Linked DNA regions of Hamadaea flava. The protein of the gene in region 2 binds, or shares a complex with, the protein of the main gene of each other region. Links are inferred from orthologs where the notes say so. Each region holds a gene or a part of one and is shown on either strand. Other genes may lie near its edges. The genes, in order: HDA40_RS26610 and sucB.

Region 1 (13,339 bases), 1.1 Mb from region 2 along the record:
GCTCCTGACGAGCCTGCTCGCTTTGGGGATGCTCGGGTTCGCCGTCCAGTCCAGCGTGCACATCTGGCGTTTGCCGGCCACCCCGCACCCCGCCCAGTTCATCCCGGCCGGAGCCTTGGAAACCGGCCGCTGGCTGCGAGATCACTCCACCCCGGACGATCTCGTCGCGACCAACGCCCACTGCTGGCCGCCGGTGAAGACGGGCTGCGACAGCCGCCACTTCTGGATCTCGGCGTACGCCGAACGCCGGGTCCTGGTGGAGAGCTGGGGCTACACCGCGTGGGCGCACGCGGCGTGGATCCCGTTCCAGCTGAAGCCCGTGCGGATGCCGTTCCACGACCAGGCGCTGCTGGCCGCCAACGACGCCGCGTTCGCACAGCCCACCGCCGCCAGCGTCGGCAGGCTGCGGGACGCGTACAAGGTGAAGTGGCTTTTCGTGGATCTGACGCAGAACGAGCCGGCCGACGGACTGGACCGCGTGGCGATCCTGCGGTACGCGGCCGGCTCGTGTCGGGTCTACGAGATCGCGGCGTCCTGAGGCTGTGCCTCGCGGTCCTGGCTGGGCAGCACGGGCGCGGCCCGGCCGGTGCCGTGGTCGCCGGCCTTCTGCTCGTGGTACTCGTCCTCGACGTTGACCGCCCAGATGTCGTGGCCGGCGCCGGTGAGGATGTTCTCGGCGCTGAGCATGGCGGTCATCATCGAGTGATCCTGGTTGTTGTACCGGTGCATTCCGTTGCGGCCCACCGGATGCACGTTCGGCACGGCCCCGGCCAGCCAGTCCCGGATCGTCTCCACATTGCGCTGATAGCGCTCGTCATAAACCGGGTACGCCTTGGGCATGCGCACGACGTAGCCCTGTTCGACCGCGCCCGGCCGGACCAGGCCGAGTCGCTCCAGTTCGGCGGTGGCCAGGACGACGAGGTCGGAGTCGGCGGCGTCCCACAGGTCGTCGCCGACGGTGACGAAGTACTCCAGGCCCAGGCAGGTACGGCCGTCCTGCACGAGGTACGGCGACCAGGACCCGAAGTTCTGGATGCGGCCGACCCGGACGCCCGGCGTGTGGATGTAGATCCAGTTGTCCGGGAAGCTGTACTCCTCCGGCACCACCAGCGCGACCGTGAGGAAGTCTCGGTAGCGCAGGTCGTCGGCGGCTGCCTGGACCTCGGCAGGCGCGGCGGGTTCCATGGCGCGGACGAGCGCGGACAACGGCATCGAGGAGATCACGTCGGTCGCCGGTACGCGTCGCTCACCGTCGCAGTCGCGAACGGACACCGCGGTCACCCCGGAGTCGTCCCGATGCAGTGCGGTGACCGCCGTCGACAGTGCGACCGTGCCGCCCTGCTTCGCCACGAGCTCGGCACACCGCTCCCACATCATTCCGGGACCGAGCTTCGGGTACTGGAACTGTTCGATGAGGCTCGTGATGTCCGTCTGATTGCGCTTGGGCAGCAACGCGTTCAGCACCGCGCCGGCCAGCGACAGGTTCTTGATGCGCTGGGCCGCCCAGTCCGCCTGCAACTCGGTGGCGGGCATGCCCCACACCTTCTCGGTGTAGGTCTTGAAGAAGATCGAGTAGAGCCGCCAGCCGAACCGCGCGGACACCCAGCCCTCGAAGTGCGACTGGTCCTTCGGCGGCCGGACCTGCGCCCAGGCGTACGAGCCGACACAGCGGACGGCCTCGGCGAGGCCGAGCCCACGGAGCGCGTTCATCGCCTTGAGCGGGTAGTCGAACAGCGCGCCGTTGTAGTAGATCCGGCTCATCCGCGGGCGCAGCAGGAAGTCGCCGTCGGGCAGGATCTCGTGCCACAGCTTCTCGACCGCCGCGACCTTGGTGAAGAACCGGTGCCCGCCGATGTCGAAGCGCCACCCGTCGCGTTCCGCGGTGCGGCTGATGCCGCCGACCACGTCGTCCGCCTCGAAGACGGTGACCGCACGAGCGGACTTGGTCAATTGGTATGCCGCGGTGAGGCCGGCGGGACCGCCGCCGATCACCACGATGGAGGAATCGTCCATGGCCTGCATTCGGGTCGGGCGATCCGGAGGGGACAGACCGACATTCTGCCTAGAACATGGACATGTTAGTTCATTCGGGCATTTCATCCCTCGATGGGCGGCCGTGGACCCATCCCGGGCGAGGCCAATACCGGGCGAACACCCGGGCCTCGACCAGGGCGATCCCGTACGCGCGCGAGTCGTCGGCCACGAAGTCGTTGTCCCCCTGGATCCACCAGCCGTCGCCCTGGCGGCGTACGGCCCGTTTGACGACGAGGCCGATGTCGGGGCGCGCCGGGAAGCGGGCGATCACCACGTCGCCGGGGCGTACGCCGCGCCCGCCGCGCCGGGCCAGAACGGCGTCGCCGGACCGAAGCGTGGGGGTCATCGAGGGGCCGAATACCCGTACCGGCCACCAGCCGAACACGCCACCCACCGCCTTCCGTCGTGTTTGAATCCGAGAGTAGGGTCAGGATTGCTAAGGATTGCTACGCAAGCTGCACAGACCTATCTGGAGGATCTCATGCGTTTCCGCATGCCGCGTTTCCTCACGCCGGCCACCGTCGCCAGTGCGCACTGCGACCTGCCGTGCGGCGTGTACGACCCGGCCCAGGCCCGCATCGAGGCGGAGTCCGTCAAGGCGATCTGCGAGAAGTACCAGGCCAACACCGATCCGGAGTTCCGGACCCGGGCGCTGATCATCAAGGAGCAGCGCGCCGAACTGGTGAAGCACCACCTGTGGGTGCTGTGGACCGACTACTTCAAGGCTCCGCACTTCGAGAAGTACCCGCAGCTGCACCAGCTCTTCAACGAGGCCACCAAGCTGGCCGGGGCGAGCGGCGCGAAGGGCTCGGCCGACCCGGCCACCGCCGAGCAGCTCCTGGCGAAGATCGAGGAGATCTCGAAGATCTTCTGGGAGACCAAGCAGGCCTGATCGACAGCGGAAGCGGGTGGCCGTGGGATACACGGCCACCCGCTTTCGGCTAAAGTCCCTCCCCGGGGGGAGGCTCCTTGTCATCGAGCGACTCATTCGACGAGGCGAACGTCGAAGACGACGACATCGTCACCCTTGTGGTGCCCGCCGACGGCGGCTACCTGAGCGTGTTGCGCACGGCTACGGCCGGTCTCGCCGCGCGCCTGCACTACACCCTGGAGCGCATCGAAGACCTGCGGATCGCGGTCGACGAAGCGTGCGCGATGCTGCTGGTCATCACCCCGCCCGACGCCGAACTGCGCTGCCGGTTCGAGATCGGGCCGGAGCAGCTGACCATCTCGATCGCCGCGCCGGTCAAGGACGGTGCGCGGCTGCCGAGCCCGACGAGCTGGCCCTGGCACGTGCTGACCTCGCTGACCTCTCAGGCGTCCGCCGAGCTGACGGCGAACGAGGCCGTCATCCGGATGGTCAGCCAGCGCCCGCGCGGCTGAGTCAGAGGGAGAAGCCGGCTTCGCCGACGGCCCGGTTGGTCGGCGGCGCCACCAGCATCGCGATCGTCGCCAGGCAGATCAGCCCGACGATCACCCCGAGCCAGGCGAGCTCGCCGACGATCATGTAGTACGCCGGGGCGAGGAAGGTCAGGTTCAGCGCCACGGCGATGTCCCGGGCCCAGCGGCGGTACCGGGCGACCGACCGGGCCAGCAGCACCAGCAGCGCCCCGATCACGACGGCGGTGCCGGTGACGGCCCACGCCAGGCGCTGGCTCGCCCCGCCCACGGTGAGGTCCTCGTAGACCAGGAAGATCGTGATCGCGGCGGCGGCGACCGCTTGTGCCGACAGCAGCACGACCGCGCCCCGCACGGTCGGCGGCGTCGCGGTGGGCGTACCCATGTCTGTGACGGCCGGTGTGGTCATGGCCTCAAGCGTAGGCCCGGTAGATTGCGCCCCATGCGGGCCCTCCTCATCGTGAACCCGAAGGCGACGACCACCAGCGCGCGCAGCCGCGACGTGCTGGCCGGTGCGCTGCGCAGCGAGCTGGACCTCGAGCTGGGCTACACCCGGCGGCGGGGGCACGCCGGGCACCTGGCGCGGCAGGCTGCCGAGGACGGCCTGGAGCTGGTCGTGGCGCTCGGCGGCGACGGCACGGTGAACGAGGTGGTCAACGGCCTGATGGCCGGGCCCGCCGAGACCCGGCCGGCGCTCGCGGTGGTGCCCGGCGGGTCCACCAACGTCTTCGTACGCGCTCTGGGGCTGCCGAAGGAATGGTCCGAGGCGACTGGCGTACTGCTGCAAGCGCTCCGAGAGGGCCGCAGCCGGACGATCGGGCTCGGGCTGGCCGATGATCGGTACTTCACCTTCTGCGCCGGTCTGGGGCTCGATGCGGCGGTCACCCGACGGGTGGAACGTGCGCGGCGCAAGGGGCGCCGTTCGACGCCGGGGCTGTACCTGCGGTCGACGCTCGGGGAGTACTTCTTCGAGCGGCATCCGGCCGAGCTGACCTTGGAGCTGCCGGACGATCCGGACGAAGAGCGGCTCGCCTCGATCATCGTGCAGAACACCGCGCCGTGGACGTTCCTGGGGGACCGGCCGGTGCATCCCAGTCCCGACGCCTCGTTCGATCTCGGCTTGGACGTGATGGCGCTGCGAGTGCTGCACGTTCCGTCGACCATGCGTACCGTGGCACAGATACTCGCCACCGACGGCGAGCCGCGCGGCCGTCAGGTCCTCCGTCATCACGACCTTGCCGCGTTCACCGTCACTTCCAGTACGCCACAGGCGTTTCAACTTGACGGGGACTACCTCGGGGAACGTGAGCAAGTTCGGTTCGCCGCGGTGCCGGAAGCACTTCGCGTGATCTGCTGACGGACACAACGGCCCAAATGAACATTCGTGTCAGTCCACACATATGACACGAGTCGGAAATACTAGTAATGCGACGCGGAGAGTACTACATTCACAGATGACTGTCGTGCGCGGGGGGTCAGGGTAACTCCCGGTGATCCGGACAAATGGGTCGTGAGCTTGCTCACCCGACCGGTTTTTTTCGCATCACCCCCCTTGACATGGCGGGAGTTCGTGAAAGTATTCACAAGCGTACGAGTCAAGCGCTCGCTGCCTGCTCACCGCTCACGGATTCGGTAACTGACCGTCACTGACTGTCATGTTTAACCACCCCGTGTCTGCGGGACGCAAACAGGGATACACACACCCACTTCAGGAACAAGGAGTGTTGCCGCCATGGACTGGCGCCACCGTGCGATCTGCCGCGACGAGGACCCCGAGCTGTTCTTCCCCATTGGGACGTCTGGCCCGGCAGTGCTTCAAGTCGAGCAGGCGAAGGCGGTCTGCCGGCGGTGTCCCGTGACCGACCAGTGCCTCTCCTGGGCAATGGACTCGGGCCAGGACGCCGGCGTCTGGGGCGGGATGAGCGAAGAGGAGCGGCGCGCTCTGAAGCGCCGCGGTGGGCTGCGCGTACGCGCCAGCGCCCTCTGAGCGGAGCACCCGCCGAAACCGCGAACTGACGACGCCCCGGGAACTCTCCCGGGGCGTTCGCCTGTCCTGGGTCTGGCCGCACTCCCTGCGGAAGGCGGGCACGCATTCCCTGCGGAAGGCGGGCGCGCATTCCCTGCGGATCACGGTTACGCAGGCCAAACCGGCCGGCTGACGCATGCACAACCGTGATCTGCACGTCTTACGCGAAAGGGCCCGGCGGAATGCCGGACCCTTTCGTATCAAGATCGCTCAGAGCGAGTCGTCGTCCTCGTCGTACCGCGCCAGGTAGGTCGCCAGCCGCTCGACGGCGGTCTCGAACTCCGGGTTGGCGTCGACGAAGTCCCGCAGCCGCTCGGCGAGCCACTCGACGCTCACCTGCTCGTCGCCTCGCCGTTCGACCAGTTCTTCGATGCCGCGGTCGGTGAAGTACATCAGGCCGCCTTCGGCAGCGCCGCTTCCAGCAGCGCGGCCTGCTCGACGTCGTGCATCTTCGTGGAGCCCACCGCCGGGGCGGCCGCCGCCGGACGCGAGATCCGCCGCAGGCTCACCCCGTCGAGGTGCTCCAGCAGGTTCAGCGCGACGAACGACCAGGCGCCCTGGTTGGCCGGCTCCTCCTGGACCCAGGCGAAGTCGACCGCGCTCGGGTACTTGGCCAGTTCCGCCTTGACCTCGTCGACGGGCAGCGGGTAGAGCTGCTCCAGCCGGACGATCGCGGTGTCGGTGATGCCGCGCTCGGCCCGCGCCTGGATCAGGTCGTAGTAGACCTTGCCCGAGCAGAACAACACCCGCCGCACCGCCTCCGGCCGGATGTCTCCGGTCTCGCCGATGACGGGCTGGAACGTGCCGGTGGTGAAGTCGGCGACCTGCGAGACGCAGAGCTTGTTGCGCAGCAGCGACTTCGGCGTGAAGGCGACCAGCGGCTTGCGCTTGGGCGACAGCGCCTGGCGGCGCAACGCGTGGAAGTAGTTCGCCGGAGTCGAGGCGATGACCACTCGCATGTTGTCCTCGGCGCACATCTGGAGGAACCGCTCGGGACGGCCCGAGGTGTGGTCCGGCCCCTGGCCCTCGTGGCCGTGCGGCAGCAGCAGCGCGACCGAGGACTTCTGGCCCCACTTGGCCTCGCCCGAGGAGACGAACTCGTCGATCACCGACTGGGCGCCGTTGACGAAGTCGCCGAACTGCGCCTCCCACATGACCAGCGCGTCCGGGTTCTCCACCGAGTAGCCGTACTCGAAGCCCATGGCCGCGTACTCGGAGAGGAGAGAGTCGTGGACGTAGAGCTTCGCGTCTTCCTGTGCGACCCGGGTGATCGGCAGGTAGTCCTCGCCGCCGTGCGAGTCCACCACCGCGGCGTGGCGCTGCACGAAGGTGCCCCGGCGGGAGTCCTGCCCGGCCAGGCGTACGGTGACGCCCTGGTTCAGCAGCGAGCCGAAGGCCAGGATCTCGCCGAACGCCCAGTCGATGTCGCCGGCGACCGACATCTTCGCCCGCCGCTCCAGCAGTTGCTGCACCCGCTTGTGCGGCACCAGTCCCTCGGGGAGGGTGGTGTGCGCCTCGCCGATCGCCGCGACGACCTCGGCGCTGACCGCGGTCGCCACCAGCGGCTCCGGCTGCACCTCCCGGGAGCGGCTGGGCCGGGCCGACGAGGTGGTCTGCGCGTCGCGGGTGGCCTTGAAGACCGTCTCCAGCTGGTTCTGGTAGTCCCGCAGGGCCTCCTCGGCCTCGTCGACGGTGATGTCGCCGCGGCCGATCAGCTCCTCGGTGTACAGCTTCCGGACCGAGCGCTTCGCGTCGATGATCTGGTACATCAGCGGGTTGGTCATCGACGGGTCGTCGCCCTCGTTGTGCCCGCGACGGCGGTAGCACACGAGATCGATGACGACGTCCTTGCGGAACGCCTCGCGATATTCGAAGGCGAGCCGGGCCACCCGGACGACGGCCTCGGGGTCGTCGCCGTTCACGTGGAAGATCGGAGCCTGGATCATCCGGGCGACGTCGGTGCTGTAGAGCGAGGACCGGCTGTACTCCGGGGCGGTGGTGAAGCCGACCTGGTTGTTGACGACGATGTGGACGGTCCCGCCGGTGCGGTAGCCCCGCAGCTGCGACAGGTTCAGCGTCTCGGCCACCACGCCCTGACCGGCGAACGCGGCGTCGCCGTGCACCAGGACCGGCAGCACGGTGAAGCCCTCGTTGCCCAGGTCGAGGCGGTCCTGCTTGGCCCGGACGATGCCCTCCAGCACCGGGTCGACCGTCTCCAGGTGCGACGGGTTGGCCGTCACCGAGACGGTGATCCCGTGCTGGCCGTCGGGCGACGTGAACTTCCCGGTCATGCCCAGGTGGTACTTCACGTCGCCGGAGCCTTGCGTGGTCTTCGGGTCGATGAAGCCCTCGAACTCGTTGAAGATCTTCTCGTACGGCTTGCCGACGATGTTGGCGAGCACGTTCAACCGGCCACGGTGGGCCATGCCGATGACGACCTCGTCCAGGCCGCCCTCGGAGGACGCCTGCAGGATCTCGTCGAGCAGCGGGATCAGCGACTCGCCGCCCTCCAGCGAGAACCGCTTCTGGCCGACGTACTTGGTGGCCAGGAAGGTCTCGAAGGCCTCGGCGGCGTTCAGCCGGTTGAGGACATGCGCCTGCTCTTCCTTGCTCGGCTTGGCGTACTTGCGCTCGACCCGGGCGGCGATCCAGTTGCGCTCCTCGGGACTCTGGATGTGCATGTACTCCACGCCGGTGCGCCGGCAGTAGGAGTCCCGCAGCACACCCAGGACGTCGCGCAGCTTCAACTTGTCCTTGCCGGCGAAGCCGCCGACGGCGAACGTCCGGTCCAGGTCCCACAGGGTCAGGCCGTGCTCGCGGATGTCGAGGTCCGGGTGACGGCGGATCTCGTACTCCAGCGGGTTGGTGTCGGCCATCAGGTGACCGCGTACGCGGTACTCCCGGATCAGCTCGATGACCCGGGCGGCCTTGTCGATCTGGCCCTCGGAGGTGTGCGCGATGTCCCGGACCCAACGGACCGGCTCGTACGGGATGCGCAGCGAGGTGAAGATCTCGTTGTAGAAGTCGTCGCCGATCAGCAGCTCGTGCATGACCTTGAGGAACTCGCCGGACTGCGCGCCCTGGATGATCCGGTGGTCATAGGTGCTGGTCAAGGTGATGATCTTGCTGACTGCCAGGTCGGCCAGCTGAGCGTCGCTCATCCCGGAGAACGGGGCCGGGTACTCCATCGCGCCGACGCCGATGATGGTGCCCTGCCCGGCCATCAGCCGGGGCTGCGAGTGGACGGTGCCGATGCCGCCCGGATTGGTCAGCGAGATCGTGGTGCCGGCGTAGTCCTCCATGGTCAGTTCGTTGCGGCGGGCCCGGCGGACGATGTCCTCGTAGGCCTGCCAGAACTGCCGGAAGTCCAGCCGCTCACAACCCTTGATGCTCGGCACGACCAGGTTCCGCGAGCCGTCCGGCTTCTGCAGGTCGATCGCGATGCCCAGGTTCACCTGCGGCGGCACGACCATCGTCGGCTTGCCGTTCGTCTCGGCGTACGAGTTGTTCATCTCGGGGTGCGTGGCCAGTGCCTTGATCAGCGCGTACCCGATGAGATGCGTGAAGGAGACCTTGCCGCCACGGCCGCGGGCGAGCGCGTTGTTGATGACGATGCGGTTGTCCGCGAGGAGCTTGGCCGGTACCGCGCGCACGCTGGTCGCGGTCGGCACGGTCAGCGACTGGTCCATGTTCTGGACGATCTTCGCGGCCACGCCCCGCAGCGGGACCACCGTGGCTTCCTTCTTCTCCGCTACGCCGGGAGCCGCGACCGGCGCGGGGGCGGCCGGCTTCGCCGCCGGAGCGGGGCTGGCCGCCTTCGGCGCTGCCGGAGCCGGCTTGGCCGCGGCTGGCGCCGCGGCCGGAGGTGCCGCCGGAGCAGGCGCGGCCTTCTTCTCCACAGACGAGGTGGCAGCGGGCGCACCTGGCTTGTAGTCGGCGAAGAAGTCGTGCCAAGCGGGATCCACGCTCGCCGGATCGGTCAAATACCGCTGGTACATGTCCTCGACGATCCACTCGTTGGGACCGAAGTCTGCCAGTGGGTTTTCCTGCGAGCTGTGTTGCGTCGACACGGTCGCTCTCGCCCTCTTCCACGCGGGTTGGTAGGGAAATCAGAAGTCGGCTTACAAGGCTACGCGCTGCCCTAGCGGACGTTCACCCGGAGGTCAACGGGTGTCGCGGTTCACACGGTGAGCCAGGTCGCCTCGGTCGGGGTTCACACAGTGAGCCAGGTCGCCTCGGCCGAGGCGAGCAGGGTCCGGTCCGGCGCGAACAGTCCGGTACGCACGAATCCCTTCCGGCCGGTTGTGCCAGTGCATTCGCCGACGATCACACAGTGGTCACCTGGTTCCGGCAGCGCATCGATCGCGACGGTGATCCGGCCGAGCACGTACGGGCGGCCCGGGGCGATGATCGCCCAGCCGCCGGGGCAGTCGAGGGCGGCCCAGACTGTCGGAACCTCGACGGCGTCCGGAACGGACCACCGAGCAGCCGTACGCCCATCGGGCAGGCGGCCGGGGAAGATCCGCAACCCGTCCGCGTTCTCCGGTCCACAGACATAGCAGCCGGGGAACGGATGATCCTCGAAACCCGCGTACGCCCCGGCTTCGGCGGGATCGCCCCACTCGGGGGCGGACGGTGGCGTGCCCGGCGTCGCCGTGGCGATCAGGCGATCGCCGTCCAGCAGCGATCCGTCCGGGCTGACTTCGAGGGGCGTGTCCAGCGGCGGCGGCTGCCGCAGGGTCACCGTCACAGGTCCGCTGATCCCCAGACTGGCGGCAAGCATTCCGGCGGTGTATCCGCCGTTGCCGGAGGTGGGCGGGCCGTTGAAGCGCGCTGCGACGATCACCGCCTGAGCCTGCCACACCCGCACACCCGCCGCGTGGGTTGGCGCGTGGTCAGCGCTGGATCACGGCTCCAAGTCGAATCTCGGCCCATGATTCGACCCACATCCCTGATCCAGTCCCAGAGCGACGGCAGTGCCCCCGCGTACAGGGCGCGTTCAGCGTTCATCCGGATGTCACGCCGGCGGGGTCACATCGAAACGTCTGCGCAGTTCCCGGCCCTTACACAGAGGTCATGACACAGATCCTCACCGTCGCGCCGACCGGATATTCGGCGCTGATCGCGACCGACGCCGCGACCGTCGAGGCCGCGCAGCGGTTGCGGTACCGGGTGTTCGCCGAGGAGTGCGGTGCGACCCTCCACTCCACGACGCCCGGTCTCGACGTCGACGAGTTCGACGCGTACTGCGATCACCTCGTGGTGCGGCACGACCGCAGCGGCGAGGTGGTCGGCACCTACCGGCTGCTCCCGCCGCAGCGCGCGGTCTGGCTCGGCCGCCGGTACAGCGAGACCGAGTTCGACATGAGCCGGCTGATCGTCCTGCGCGACCGTCTGGTCGAGGCGGGCCGGTCGTGTGTCGACCCCCAGCACCGCACCGGCGCGGTGATCAACCTGATGTGGGCGGGGATCGCCCGATACCTCACCGCCAACAAGTACACCTGGCTCGGCGGCTGCGCCTCCGTCCCGATCGCCGACGCCCCGGCCGTCCGCGAGGCGGTCCAGAAGCACCTGTCCCCGCCGCAGCTGCGGGTCGAGCCGCGCGTACCGATTCCGGCCGCCGAGGTTCCCGTCGGCCGTGCGAACATCCCGCCGCTGCTCAAGGGCTACCTCCGGCTGGGCGCCTGGGTCTGCGGCGAGCCCGCGTACGACCCGGACTTCGAGGTCGCCGATTTCTACGTGCTGCTCAGCCTGGACCGCGTCGACCCGCGGTACCTCAAGCGTACCTCAAGCACTTCCTCGGCGGAGCCGAGGACCAGCGGCTCAGCCTCGGCGGAGCCGGGGACCAGCGGCTCAGCCTCGGCGGAGCCGAGGACCAGCGGCTCAGCCTCGGCGCAGCCGAGGACCAGCGGCTCAGCCTCGGCGCAGCCGGGGACCAGCGGCTCAGTTTGGGGGAATGATGAGCTTCTGGCGTCCTGAGGCCGACTGTGGGCCGCATTGCCTGCCTTCGGGCACCCCGCAAGTGAGCTTCTTCCGCTACGCCGGTCGACTGGTGGGCGCGGCCGGCGTACTGGCCTTCGCGGCGGTGGCCCCGGCCCGGCCCGCGGTGGTCCAGGCAGTGGCCCGGGCACTGCTCAAGGTCCTCGGTCTCGATCTGCGCGTACGCGGAAAGCACCGCCCAGGTCTGCTGGTCGCGAACCATGTGTCCTGGGTGGACATCGTCGTCCTGATGGCGCTGAACGGCGGGACGCGCCTGGTCGCCAAGAAGGAGGTCGGCGGCTGGCCGGTCATCGGGCGGCTCGCCCGGCGGCAGCGGGCCGTTTTCGTCGACCGGGCGCAGCCGCGCGGGCTGCCGGCGACGGTCGCCGAGGCGGCCGAAGGGCTGCGGGAGGGCGCGACTGTCGCCGTGTTCCCGGAGGCGACCACGACCTGCGGAGCCTGCCGGGTGCCGATGCGGTCGGCGTTCTTCCAGGCGGCGATCGACGCCGGCACGCCGGTGACCCCGCTGACCTTGACCTTCGCCGTCGCGGGGAAGCGCAGCACGGCAGCGGCCTTCGTCGGCGACGACACCCTGATCGCCTCGGTACGCCGCCTCGCCCGCACAAAGGGCCTGACGCTCACCGTCTCGGCCGCCGCGCCGCTGTTCCCGGAGCCGGGAGCGGACCGCCGGGCGCTGGCCCGAGCCGCCGCCGCGACGATCGCCGCCACCCCGATCCTCACCCGCCTCCCCCGCCCCACCCCCTCTCCCCGCCCCACCTCCTCCCCCCGCCCCACCTCCTCCCCCCGCCCCACCCCACTCTTTCCGCGCGATCATGAACTAACGGTCGTGATCGACCGGCGTGTCGTGTCCGCAGCGCCCTGATCGATCCCGCAATTTCATGATCAACGCGGGCGGGGTGATGGCCCTGCCGTGCCGGCGTACGCCGTGAGGCTGCGCCGGCCGCATCCATGATCAAGTGCCCGTGGTCAGAGATCGCTGAGCACTTCTGAAGATCAAGTGCTGCCGGTATGCGAAATCCGGGCCTCCAGCGCAAACCACGGGAACTTGATCGCCGAATCGGGCCGCGAATCGCAGATGCAGGGCACTTGATCCAACCTCGGTCCGAGCCGGATGCGCGGCCCCACGGCGGCGGCTGCGCAGTCCCTTTGTGGCTTCTGAAAGCTCCTGGGGTTGTGCAGTGCCTCGCGGTGCCGTCGCGTTCCGTCTGCGCGGTGCGTCCGCGTCTTGTGTCTGCGCCACGCCTCCATGCGTGGCCTCGGCGCGGAGCCTCCGTGCGTTGCACTGCCTCTGTGCGGGCACCTTTGCGGCCCTCCTCGGTGCCTCGTTGATCATGAAGCTGGGGGATCGATCAGGGCGCCGGGGACACGACGCGCCGGTCGATCACGACCGATAGTTCATGATCGCGCGGAAAGGGCGGGGGCGGGGCGGGGGCGGGGCGGGGGAGGGGCGGGGAGGTGGCAGGGAGAGTCGCGATATATCGCGAGTTGGGTTAGGGTGGCCGTGGGTGCGGCGAAGGGTGGCCAGGGTGGCGCAGTGGACGGTGCAGGATCCACAACGGATTCAGCTGGACGGCGAGGTCGACCGCATCGACGTCAACCTCGTCATGGGCAAGATCAGCATCGTCGGCGTACCGGGTGCGGCGCGGATGGAGGTCAAGTCCGTCGGCAAGAAGCCGGTGGATGTCGTGCACGACGGCCGTCGGCTCAAGATCTCGCACGGCTGGCGGAAGCGGTGGCCGTTCTACTGGTGGCTGTTCCATCGTCAGTACAACTGTGAAATCACCGTGGCGGTGCCGCCCGAGGTGGTCGCCTCGGTGACCGTCGTGTCCGGCCGCGTGTCGGTGGCGGGCCTGTTGACCAGCACCGACGTCGACGTCACGT
Region 2 (10,231 bases):
TGGAGCGATCCGGGCACATGCTGCAGGGCGGGATCTTCCTGCGCGAGTTCGTCGCCGACGGCGTCGACTGGGCGCACATCGACATCGCGGGCCCGTCTTTCTCCGGCGACACCAACGGATACCTCACCAAGGGCGGCACCGCGGTGCCGCTGCGGACGCTGCTGTCCGTCGTGGACGACATCGCCGCCAACGGCTGACGCCCGCCGACGAAGCGAGCCCGCGACTACGACGCCTGGCGCTGCCGGGCGTTGTAGTCGCGCATCCGTTGCGGGTAGCCGGTGAGGTGGACGTCGTAGACGGGGATGTTCAGCGACCGGCCCCACCGCCACGCGACCTGCGGCGAGCCGATTCGCCGCCGGGTCCACTCTCCATCGTGGGCGATGAGGATGACCGTGGTCTGGGTCACCGTCGTCTGCGGCTCGATGTACGCCTCGACGCCATACTTGTTCCGGGCAAACCACTCAAGGTGCGACAAATCCACCGGCTGCTGCCGGGTGGTGCTCCCCGAAGGCGTCTGGTCGCCGTCGAGAAGCCGCCGAAGCCATCCCACTGACGCTCCTCATCCGTTGTCGAAGAGGTTCCCAGAGTACGCGGGGGTAACGTGTCCTTGGGCACCTCTGTGCGCGGGGTGGGCCGCCGAGTGACAAGATGACCGGCGTGGGGTGTGCTCTCACGAAGGGCCGCCCGGCCGGCAGCGAAGCACTCGGTGGGAGATGACGTGAGCGACACGTTCGATGTGGTGATTCTCGGCGGCGGCAGCGGTGGTTACGCGACCGCTTTGCGCGCGGCTCAGCTGGGCCTGAGCGTCGCCCTGATCGAGAAGGACAAGCTGGGCGGCACCTGCCTGCACCGCGGATGCATTCCGACGAAGGCGCTGCTGCACGCCGGCGAGGTCGCCGACCAGACTCGGGAGGCCGCCGCGTTCGGCGTGAAGGCCGAGCTGATCGGCGTCGACATGAGCGGCGTCAACGCGTACAAGGACGGCGTGGTCGCCGGGCTCTACAAGGGTCTGCAGGGCCTCGTCAAGGCCGCCAAGGTGACCTACGTCGAGGGCACCGGCAAGCTCGTCTCGGCCGACACTGTCGAGGTGAACGGGCAGCGCTACACCGGCCGGCACGTCGTGCTCGCCACCGGTTCCTACTCGAAGACGCTGCCCGGCCTGGAGCTGGACGGCGAGCGCGTGATCGCCAGCGAGCACGCCCTGACCATGGACCGCGTCCCGGCCAGCGCGATCGTGCTCGGCGGCGGCGTCATCGGCGTCGAGTTCGCCAGCGCCTGGAAGTCCTTCGGCGCCGACGTGACCATCGTGGAGGCGCTGCCCCGCCTGGTCGCCGCCGAGGACGAGGACATCTCCAAGCAGCTCGAGCGGTCGTTCCGCAAGCGCGGCATCGCGTTCAAGACCGGCAAGCCGTTCGAGAAGGTCGAGAAGACCGACGGTGGCGTGAAGGTCACCATCGCCGGGGGCGAGACGCTGGAGGCCGAGCTGCTGCTGGTCGCCGTCGGCCGGGGCCCGGCCACCGCGAACACCGGCTACGAGGAGCAGGGCGTACGCATGGAGCGCGGGTTCGTCCTCACCGACGACCGGCTGCGCACCAACCTCCCCAACGTCTTCGCGGTCGGCGACATCGTCCCCGGCCTGCAGCTGGCGCACCGTGGCTTCCTCCAGGGCATCTTCGTCGCCGAGGAGATCGCGGGCCTCAACCCGGTCGCGATCGTCGAGTCGGGCATCCCCCGCGCGACCTACTGCGACCCGGAGATCGCCTCCGTCGGCATCACCGAGGCGCAGGCCAAGGAGAAGCACGGCGCCGACAACGTCGCGACCTACAACTACAACCTCGCGGGCAACGGCAAGAGCAAGATCCTCGGTACGCAGGGCTTCGTGAAGCTCGTCCGGGTCAAGGACGGCCCGGTGGTCGGCGTGCACATGATCGGCGCTCGGATGAGCGAGCAGGTCGGCGAGGCTTCCCTCATCGTCAACTGGGAGGCGTTCCCGGCCGAGGTCGCGCAGCTGATCCACGCGCACCCCAGCCAGAACGAGGCGCTCGGCGAAGCGCACCTGGCTCTTGCCGGGAAGCCGCTGCACGCCCACAACTGAGCTGTCTACGATCGTCACAGAGAAGATCGAATAACGAGGAGTCTGGACTCATGCCGGTATCGGTCACGCTTCCCGCACTGGGGGAAAGCGTCACGGAGGGCACGGTCACCCGGTGGCTTAAGAGCGTCGGTGACCGAGTCGAGGTCGACGAACCCCTGCTGGAGGTCTCGACCGACAAGGTGGACACGGAGATCCCGTCGCCCAGCGCCGGTGTCGTGACGCAGATCCTGGTGGCGGAGGATGAGACCGCCGAGGTCGGCGCGGTGCTCGCCGTCATCTCCGACGAGGGGGAGGCGGCCGCGCCGCAGCAGGACGCTCCGGCCGCGCAGCCGGCGGCCGCCGCGCCCGCTGCTGAGGCTCCCGCGCCGCAGCAGCCCGCCGCGCCCGCGGCTCAGCCGGAGCCGGCCCAGCCGGCCGCGCAGGCCGCTCCGCAGGGTGGCGGCGAGGGCACCCCGGTGACCCTCCCGGCGCTTGGCGAGAGCGTCACCGAGGGCACGGTCACTCGCTGGCTGAAGAGCGTCGGCGACGCGGTCGAGGTCGACGAGCCGCTGCTGGAGGTCTCGACGGACAAGGTCGACACGGAGATCCCGTCGCCCGTCGCCGGGACGCTGCTGGAGATCAAGGTCGCCGAGGACGAGACCGCTCCGGTCGGCGCGGTGCTCGCGCTCGTCGGTGCGGCCGGCGGCGCTCCCGCACCCGCGGCCCCGGCTCCCGCTCCGACACAGCCGGCCGCCCCGGCCCCGCAGCCGGTGGCGGAAGCCCCGAAGCCCGCCGCCCCGGCCCCGCAGCCGGTGGCCGAGGCGCCGAAGCCCGCTCCGGCCCAGCCCGCTCCGGCGGCTCTGGTGCCGGCCCAGCCCGCGGCGAACGGCCGGCCCACGGCTGGGACGCAGGTCAACGGCGACGCCGGTGGCTACGTGACCCCGCTGGTCCGCAAGCTCGCCGCCGAGCACGGCGTCAACCTGGGCAGCCTGAACGGCACCGGGGTCGGTGGCCGCATCCGCAAGCAGGACGTCCTGGACGCGGCGGCGAAGGCCAAGGCTCCGGCGGCTCCGGCCGCGAGCGCTCCGGCGGCTGCCCCGGCGAAGGCGCAGCCGAAGGCCGAGCCGAGCCCGCTGCGGGGGCGTACCGAGAAGCTGACCCGCATGCGCCAGGTCATCGCCAAGCGCATGGTCGAGTCGCTGCAGGTCTCGGCGCAGCTCACCACGGTGGTCGAGGTCGACGTGACCAAGGTCGCCAAGCTCCGCGAGCAGGCCAAGAAGGACTTCCTCGCCCGGCACGGCGTGAAGCTGTCCTTCCTGCCGTTCTTCGCGCTCGCCGCGGTGGAGGCCCTGCGCCAGCACCCGTCGGTCAACGCGAAGGTCGACGTGGAGGCCGGCACGGTCACCTACTTCGACGTCGAGCACCTGGGCATGGCGGTCGACACCCCGGATGGCCTCATGGTGCCGGTGATCCACAACGCGGGTGACCTCAACCTGGCCGGGCTCGCCAAGCGCATCGGCGACATCGCCGAGCGCACCCGGAGCAAGAAGCTCACCCCGGACGAGATCTCGGGCGGCACGTTCACGCTGACCAACACCGGCAGCCGGGGCGCGCTGTTCGACACGCCGATCATCAACCAGCCGCAGGTCGCCATCCTCGGCACCGGTTCGGTGGTCAAGCGTGCGGTCGTCGTCGACGACCCGGACCTGGGCGAGCTGATCGTCCCGCGCTACATGGTCTACCTGGCCCTCTCCTACGACCACCGGCTGGTGGACGGCGCCGACGCGGCCCGCTACCTGACGACGGTCAAGGAGCGCCTGGAGGCGGGCAACTTCGAAGCCGATCTCGGCCTCTGACGCACGCTGATCAGCCCCCGGCCACTACGGCCGGGGGCTTTTCTATAGCTTGGTCTCATGAGGATCGTCGTCGCGGGGGCCTCGGGCTTCCTGGGCCAGCCGCTGATCGCGCACTTGCGGTCCGCGGGTCATCAGGTCACTCAACTGGTACGCCGAGAGCCCGAGCGGCCAGGTCAAGTGCGATGGGACCCGACCAAGCCGATACGCCTCCCGGACGAGACGGGTGCGGTGGTGAACCTCTGCGGCGCGGGTGTCGGCGACCACCGGTGGTCGACGGCGTACAAGGAGCTGATCTACAGCAGCCGGATCGTGCCGACGACCACGCTTGCCACGGCCGTCCGGGAGCAGGACGTCCCGCTGCTGGTCAACGCCTCCGGCGTGGCGGCGTACGGGGATCGCGGCGACGAGGTGCTCACCGACGACTCGGCCACGGTCACCGGCGACTTCCTCGCCGATCTCAGCGTGGACTGGGAGGGCGCCGCGATGACGGCTGCCCCGGCGCGCGTCGCGATTCTGCGTACGGGTCTTCCGTTACACCGCAGTGGCGGTCTGCTGAAACCGTTGCTGCTGGCCTTCAAACTCGGCGTCGGCGGCAAGCTCGGCAGCGGCCGGCAGTGGCTGCCCTGGATCTCGCGGACGGACTGGCTGCGCGCGATCGGCCACATCATCGCGACCCAGGAGTTGGCCGGGCCGGTGAACCTGGCCGGGCCTGAGGCCGCCACCAACGCCGAGTTCACCACCACGCTGGGTGGGCTGCTGCATCGGCCGACGATCATGCCGATCCCGGAGTTCGGCGTACGCCTCCTCGTCGGCGAATTCGCGAACGAGGCGTTCAAGAGCACCCGGATGGTGCCGGAAGCGTTGCGGCGTACCGGTTTCGACTTCGAGCACCGGACGATCCGGGAGGGGCTGACCGCAGCGCTGCACGATTGATCCACTCGGGGGTCTGGTGCCGACGGGGTGTTAAGAATATTCTGCGACTTGATCACCTTCGTGAATCATTCACGAGCCCCCTCCCCCGAAGGAAACGTCCATGGCACTTACCCCCAGCCGCCGTTCCCTGTTCAAGGGCGGCCTGGTCGCGGGCGCGGGCGCGCTGCTCCCGCTCACCGCGGCGACCGCGGCGTTCGCCGACGACGACGCGTTCGACTTCATCATCGACTGCGACTCGTGGGGCGCCCGGCCGCCCTCGGGCTCGCTGGTCATGCGTACCGGGACCACCCGGAAGATCGTCATTCACCACATGGCGTTCCCGAACGTCACCGACTACTCGCGGGAGCACGCCCTGGCGCTCGCGAAGTCCTGCCAGAACCTGCACATGGACAAGAACGGCTGGTCCGACACCGGTCAGCACTTCACCATCAGCCGCGGCGGGTACGTCCTCGAAGGACGGCACCGCAGCTTCGAAGGTCTGAAGTCCGGCCAGGCCCAGGTCACCTCGGCGCACTGCGTGGGTGAGAACACCCAGAGCATCGGCATCGAGAACGAGGGCACCTACATCGACGAGACGCCGCCGGAGGCGCTGCTCGACTCGCTGGTGAAGCTGTCGGCGACGATCTGCACGCAGTACAAGATCCACGCGCACAACATGTTCGGGCACTGGGACTGGAACAGCACGCAGTGCCCCGGCATCGCGTTCTACCGGCTCTTCCCGGAGCTGCGGCGCCGGGTGGCCGTCGCGATCGGCACGCCGCTGTCGGAGGTGCCGGAGCGGACCTGGCCCGACATCTTCACCAGCTCGGCCGGGCAGACCGTGGTGCTGACCAAGTACCTGCTGCGCAACCAGGGCTACACGACGCTCACCACGAACGGCACCTTCGACGCGGGCCTGCTCGCGGCGGTCCAGGACTGGCAGGGCAAGCACGGCATCACGGTGGAGAGCGACGGCACCGTCTCCGACCCGACCTGGGAGACGCTGGCGGTCGACGTCGACAAGGACGCGGTCGGCGAGCACGTCGCCGGGCTGCAGTTCGTCCTGGCGAACAAGGGCTACCAGGTCGCCGTGACCGGGGCGTACGACCACGACACGATGAAGGCCGTCCAGGAGATGCAGCGGCTGCACGGGCTGCCCGCCAACGGCAAGGTCGACCTGTCCACGTGGTGCGCGGTGGCCGGCGGCATCGTCAAGGACGAGTTCCAAGGCACCCTCCACTAGCCCCAACCCTGTGGCGGGCCCGCCTTGGCGGGCCCGCCACAGGGCCAGCCACAGGGCCAGCCACAGGGTCAGCAGGCGGAGACGAGGACGTAGTAGTTGGTGCCGGTCTGGCGCAGGGACGTCGTGGCGTACGTGTTCCACAGTCCGAGGTAGTCGTTGGACCCGTTCGCGTACGCGTACCCGAGTGTCTGGTGCGCGCGCCCGGCCACGGTGTGGGCGTAGTTGCTCGCGGTGTAGCAGGGGCCCGAGGAAGCGGACGGAGTCGGCGACACGGACGCCGACGGCGAGGGTGAGGCCGAAGCAGTGGCAGTCGGCGTGGCGGTCGGGGACGGCGACGAGCCCGAGAGCAGCCCGAAGAACACCGCGTCGTAGTACGCCGAGCAGATGTAGTCCAGGAAGTACGCCGCCGTCGAACCGCATTGGTCGCTGCCGCTGCCGGGGTCGACCGGCAGCCCATGGGCCATCCCGCTGATCTGATAGAGGCGTACGTCGTCGGAGCCGTAGACCGACAGTGTGGTGCCACCGGTCAAGGTGGACGTCGACGTGGCCGTCTGCGAGACGCCGCGGACGTTCGTCCACTGGTCCCGCGAGTTCGTGGCGTTCTTCGGCTGCACCGTCGTGTCCGAGGTGCCGTGCCAGATCGCCACCCGGGGGTACGGCCCGGAGTAGCCGGAGTACCCGGCACGAGCGAGATCGCCCCATTGCTGGGCGGTCTTGGTCGGCGGGCTGTACTGGCAGGTCGTGGCTTCGGTCAGGGAGGTGGCACAGCCGTACGGCAGCCCCGCGACGATCGAGCCCGCCGCGAAGACGTCCGGGTACGCGGCCAGCATGACCGCGCTCATCGCCCCACCGGCGGACAGCCCGGTGACGTAGACCCGCGAGGCGCTGACCCCATAGTTCGAGACGGCGTACGCGATCATGCTGCGGATCGAGGCGGCCTCCCCGGAACCCCGGGTGATGTCGCCGGACTGGAACCAGTTGAAACACTTGGAGGAGTTGTTCGAGCTGCTCTGCTGGGGCAACACCAACGCGAACCCGGCCTGGTCGGCGTACTTGCGCCAGCCGGAATTGGTGAAGTAGCCGGTGGCGTCCTGCGTACAGCCATGCAGGAGGACGACCAGGGCGGCGCCGGACGCCAGGTTGTCCGGCTGGTAGCTGTACATGGCCAGGCTGCCGGGATTGCTCCCGAAGCTGCTGACCTGAGTCAGCGAGGCCGCGCGGGCGGGCGCGGCGAGGAGGGCGGCCGCGGCGAGGACTCCGGCGGCCGCCGCCACGAGGGCGGACAGGGGACGGTTCATGCCCGTCAGGATGGGGAGATTCACCCCACCCCCGACATGGTGTGGCGACACATTTCGATGCACCGAGTTATGGCGCGAACCGCCCCGCCGTCCCGGGTCAGCAGTCGCGGAGAGCGGGCGACTGGTTCAGCAGTTGGCCGCGCGGCGAGATGAAGGCTTGGTAGGTCGCGCCGCCGACGGCCGAGGGCCGGAACGCCGCTACCCGATGGCAGTTCTGGAAGGCGAACGTGACGCCGAAGTGGCGGCCGAGGCCGCCACGGATCGCGTCACTGGCCAGGGCGCGCAGCAGCTGGCCACGCTCGGCCTCGCTCGGCGGCGGGACTTCGTGCCGGCCGAATTCGGCATCCGGGTCGGCCGCGAGGTCTTCGGCGGCGGCGCTCACGACGGACCAGGCATACGGGAGGGATTGACGGACACAGTCGACGAACTCGGCGTCGTCGACCGCACCGGCCTCGGCTCGCTCCAGCAACGCGGTCGGCACATCAAGGGACATTGCGTACTTCCTTTCCGAAAGGCTCGAGCGCCTGCGGCCCGAGCACGAAGGTGGGATCGATCTGCGCGCCGAGGTCTTCGCCGGTCTTGGCGTTGCCCCAGGCTTGGGCGTTGCGCAGGTGGAACTCGACGGCCTGGGCGGTGTAGCGGGCCCAGTCCTGGACGCAGCCGTCGAGGGCGGTCCGGAGCCGGTCGAGCGCGGCGGCGTTGGCCGGTTCCAGCTCGGCGAGCGGCCGGGCGACGCCCCGTTCGGCCGCCTTCACGTACGCCGACCGCCTGAACGAGGTCAGCAGGTCGTCGCCGACGTGCTCCCGCAGGAAGTCCACGTCGGAGTCGTCGTCGACCTTGTTGCCGACCACGTGCACGCGGACGCCGAACTCGCGGGCGTAGCCGACGTACTGCCGGTAGACGCCGACGCTGCGTACGGTGGGCTCGCAGACGAGGAAGGTGGCGTCGAATCGGGTGAACAGGCCGGAGGCGAAACTGTCCGCGCCGGCCGTCATGTCCACCACGGCGTACTCCCCTGGGCCGTCGACCAGGTGGTTGAGGAGCAGTTCGACCGCGCCGACCTTCGAGTGGTAGCAGGCGACGCCGAGGTCCTCGGTCGCGAACGGTCCGGTGACCGCGAGGCGGACGCCGCCGACCTCGCGTACGGCGGCGTCGTAGATCGGGTTGTCGCCGGTGATCGTGATCAGCCGGGAGCCCGTCCCCGGTGGCGTCGTCTTGACCATGGCCGCCGCCGAGGAGATCCGCGGGTTCGTCCCGCGCAGGTATTCCTTGATCGCCGGGAGCTGGTCGCCGAGGGCGGGCAGCATGACCGCCTCGTCTTCGGGCGCGCCCAAAGCGGCCGCCAGGTGTTGGTTGATGTCGGCGTCCACGGCCAGCAGCGGACTGCCGCGCTGGGCCAGATGCCGGGAGAAGAGTGCGGCCAGCGTGGTCTTGCCCGACCCGCCTTTGCCGACGAATGCCGTCTTCATACTGATAGTGGTAGTCGTTTTCATTTAGCCTGTCGAGGGCGACACTCCGGTCATTGCTAAAGTTCTCCGGTGGCGCGTACGCAGGTCGAGAACCCTCCCGCTATGGCACCGCCCCCTTCGCAGACGCGACTGTCGAGGAAGCCTGACCTCGCCGTCGCGGTGATCTCGCTGGCCCTGGCGGTCTACCTGACGAGCGGGCTGTGGGCGGGCCCGACGCATCGGGCGATCGGCGTCAACTCCGGCGACCAGGCGCTGTTCGAGTGGCTGCTGGGCCTCGGCGCGCATGCGCTCACGCACGGGGAGAACCCGCTGCTGACGACCTGGCTCAACGCTCCCGACGGGGTCAACCTCGCGGTCAACACCTCGATCACGGCGTACGCGGTGGTCTTCGCGCCGCTGACGATCTGGCTCGGCCCGGCCGTCGCCTTCACCGTGATCCTGACGCTGAACCTCGCCGCGACGGCGTACTGCTGGTTCTGGCTGTTCCGCCGCTATCTGCCCAGCACGACCACTGACCGCACTCCTGGCGCTTCAAGCAAGCTCTCAGCGGCGGGCGCGGCTGTCGGGGGCATCTTCTGCGGCTTCGCCCCGGCCCTGGTCTCCCATGCGAACGCCCACCTCAACTGGACCGCGCAATGGCTGGTGCCGCTCATGATCGGCACGGTCGTACGGCTGGGCCGGAACCGGCGCTGGATCCGGGACGGGATCATCCTCGGGCTGCTCATCGCGGCCTGCTTCTCGATCGCGGCCGAGCAGCTCTTCTTCGCGGCGCTCGCCGGGGTGATCTTCGTCGCCGTCTGGGCCGTCACCGAACGGGCGCAGGTGCGCTCGATGGCCGCGCCGGTGCTGAAGGGGCTGGCCGTCGCCGCCGGGGTGTCCGGCGTACTGCTCGCGTATCCGCTGTGGCTGCACTTCGCCGGCCCCTACGGCTTCCACGGCACCGGCTTCGACGCCAAGATCCACAGTGAGGACCTGGCGGCGTACGGGACGTGGCCGGTCCGATCGCTGGCCGGCGCGCTCGGACTCAACCTGAACCTGGCGCCCAACCCGACCGAGGAGAACTCCTTCTTCGGGCTGCCGTTGCTGCTGCTCAGCATCGCCGCGTACCTGGTGCTGCGCCGAGTGTCCGACCGTGCGATCGTGCGGGCGCTCGCGGTCACCGGAGTGGTCTTCGCGGTGCTCTCCCTTGGCCCGCAACTGCGCTGGTGGGGCTCGCTGACCCCGGTTCCGATGCCGGCCGCGCTGCTCGTGAAGCTGCCGGTGTTCAACGCGGCGCTGCCGTCGCGGCTGGCCCTGGTCGTCTCACCGGTCGTCGGCGCGCTGCTCGCGCTGCTGGTGAGCCGTCTCCGGGTGGTGCCAGGCCCGCGGTGGGTCTGGGT

What was found.
Region 1: sucB (region 2) and HDA40_RS26610 share a complex: the UniProt entries of both Bacillus subtilis proteins name them as parts of the 2-oxoglutarate dehydrogenase (OGDH) complex. The link is inferred for Hamadaea flava from one-to-one orthologs.

Annotation. Positions count from the first base shown.
Region 1 is NZ_JAMZDZ010000001.1:5,651,916-5,665,254, forward strand. The notes cover bases 5,651-9,845. They hold HDA40_RS26610 (multifunctional oxoglutarate decarboxylase/oxoglutarate dehydrogenase thiamine pyrophosphate-binding subunit/dihydrolipoyllysine-residue succinyltransferase subunit), read right to left. Parts: upstream 9,529-9,845; coding sequence 5,851-9,528; downstream 5,651-5,850. Other genes in these bases: HDA40_RS26605 (DUF6104 family protein), read right to left, coding at 5,669-5,851; HDA40_RS26615 (hotdog fold domain-containing protein), read right to left, coding at 9,672-9,845. In the rest of the region: HDA40_RS26565 (hypothetical protein), read left to right, coding at 1-538; HDA40_RS26570 (NAD(P)/FAD-dependent oxidoreductase), read right to left, coding at 517-2,013; HDA40_RS26575 (S24/S26 family peptidase), read right to left, coding at 2,084-2,449; sodN (superoxide dismutase, Ni), read left to right, coding at 2,516-2,926; HDA40_RS26585 (ATP-binding protein), read left to right, coding at 3,004-3,417; HDA40_RS26590 (hypothetical protein), read right to left, coding at 3,419-3,841; HDA40_RS26595 (diacylglycerol/lipid kinase family protein), read left to right, coding at 3,875-4,789; HDA40_RS26600 (WhiB family transcriptional regulator), read left to right, coding at 5,165-5,419; more of HDA40_RS26615, read right to left, coding at 9,846-10,304; HDA40_RS26625 (lysophospholipid acyltransferase family protein), read left to right, coding at 11,481-12,320; HDA40_RS26630 (DUF4097 family beta strand repeat-containing protein), read left to right, coding at 12,985-13,339. UniProt on the Bacillus subtilis protein: E1 component of the 2-oxoglutarate dehydrogenase (OGDH) complex which catalyzes the decarboxylation of 2-oxoglutarate, the first step in the conversion of 2-oxoglutarate to succinyl-CoA and CO(2).
Region 2 is NZ_JAMZDZ010000001.1:6,731,981-6,742,211, reverse strand. Bases 1,629-4,537 are described here. They hold sucB (2-oxoglutarate dehydrogenase, E2 component, dihydrolipoamide succinyltransferase), read left to right. Parts: upstream 1,629-2,145; coding sequence 2,146-3,930; downstream 3,931-4,537. Other genes in these bases: HDA40_RS31650 (TIGR01777 family oxidoreductase), read left to right, coding at 3,988-4,537; lpdA (dihydrolipoyl dehydrogenase), read left to right, coding at 1,629-2,095. In the rest of the region: HDA40_RS31670 (leucyl aminopeptidase), read left to right, coding at 1-197; HDA40_RS31665 (hypothetical protein), read right to left, coding at 224-481; more of lpdA, read left to right, coding at 719-1,628; more of HDA40_RS31650, read left to right, coding at 4,538-4,863; HDA40_RS31645 (peptidoglycan recognition protein family protein), read left to right, coding at 4,964-6,085; HDA40_RS31640 (extracellular catalytic domain type 1 short-chain-length polyhydroxyalkanoate depolymerase), read right to left, coding at 6,154-7,383; HDA40_RS31635 (SCO5389 family protein), read right to left, coding at 7,481-7,876; HDA40_RS31630 (ATP-binding protein), read right to left, coding at 7,866-8,852; HDA40_RS31625 (DUF6311 domain-containing protein), read left to right, coding at 8,955-10,231. UniProt on the Bacillus subtilis protein: E2 component of the 2-oxoglutarate dehydrogenase (OGDH) complex which catalyzes the second step in the conversion of 2-oxoglutarate to succinyl-CoA and CO(2).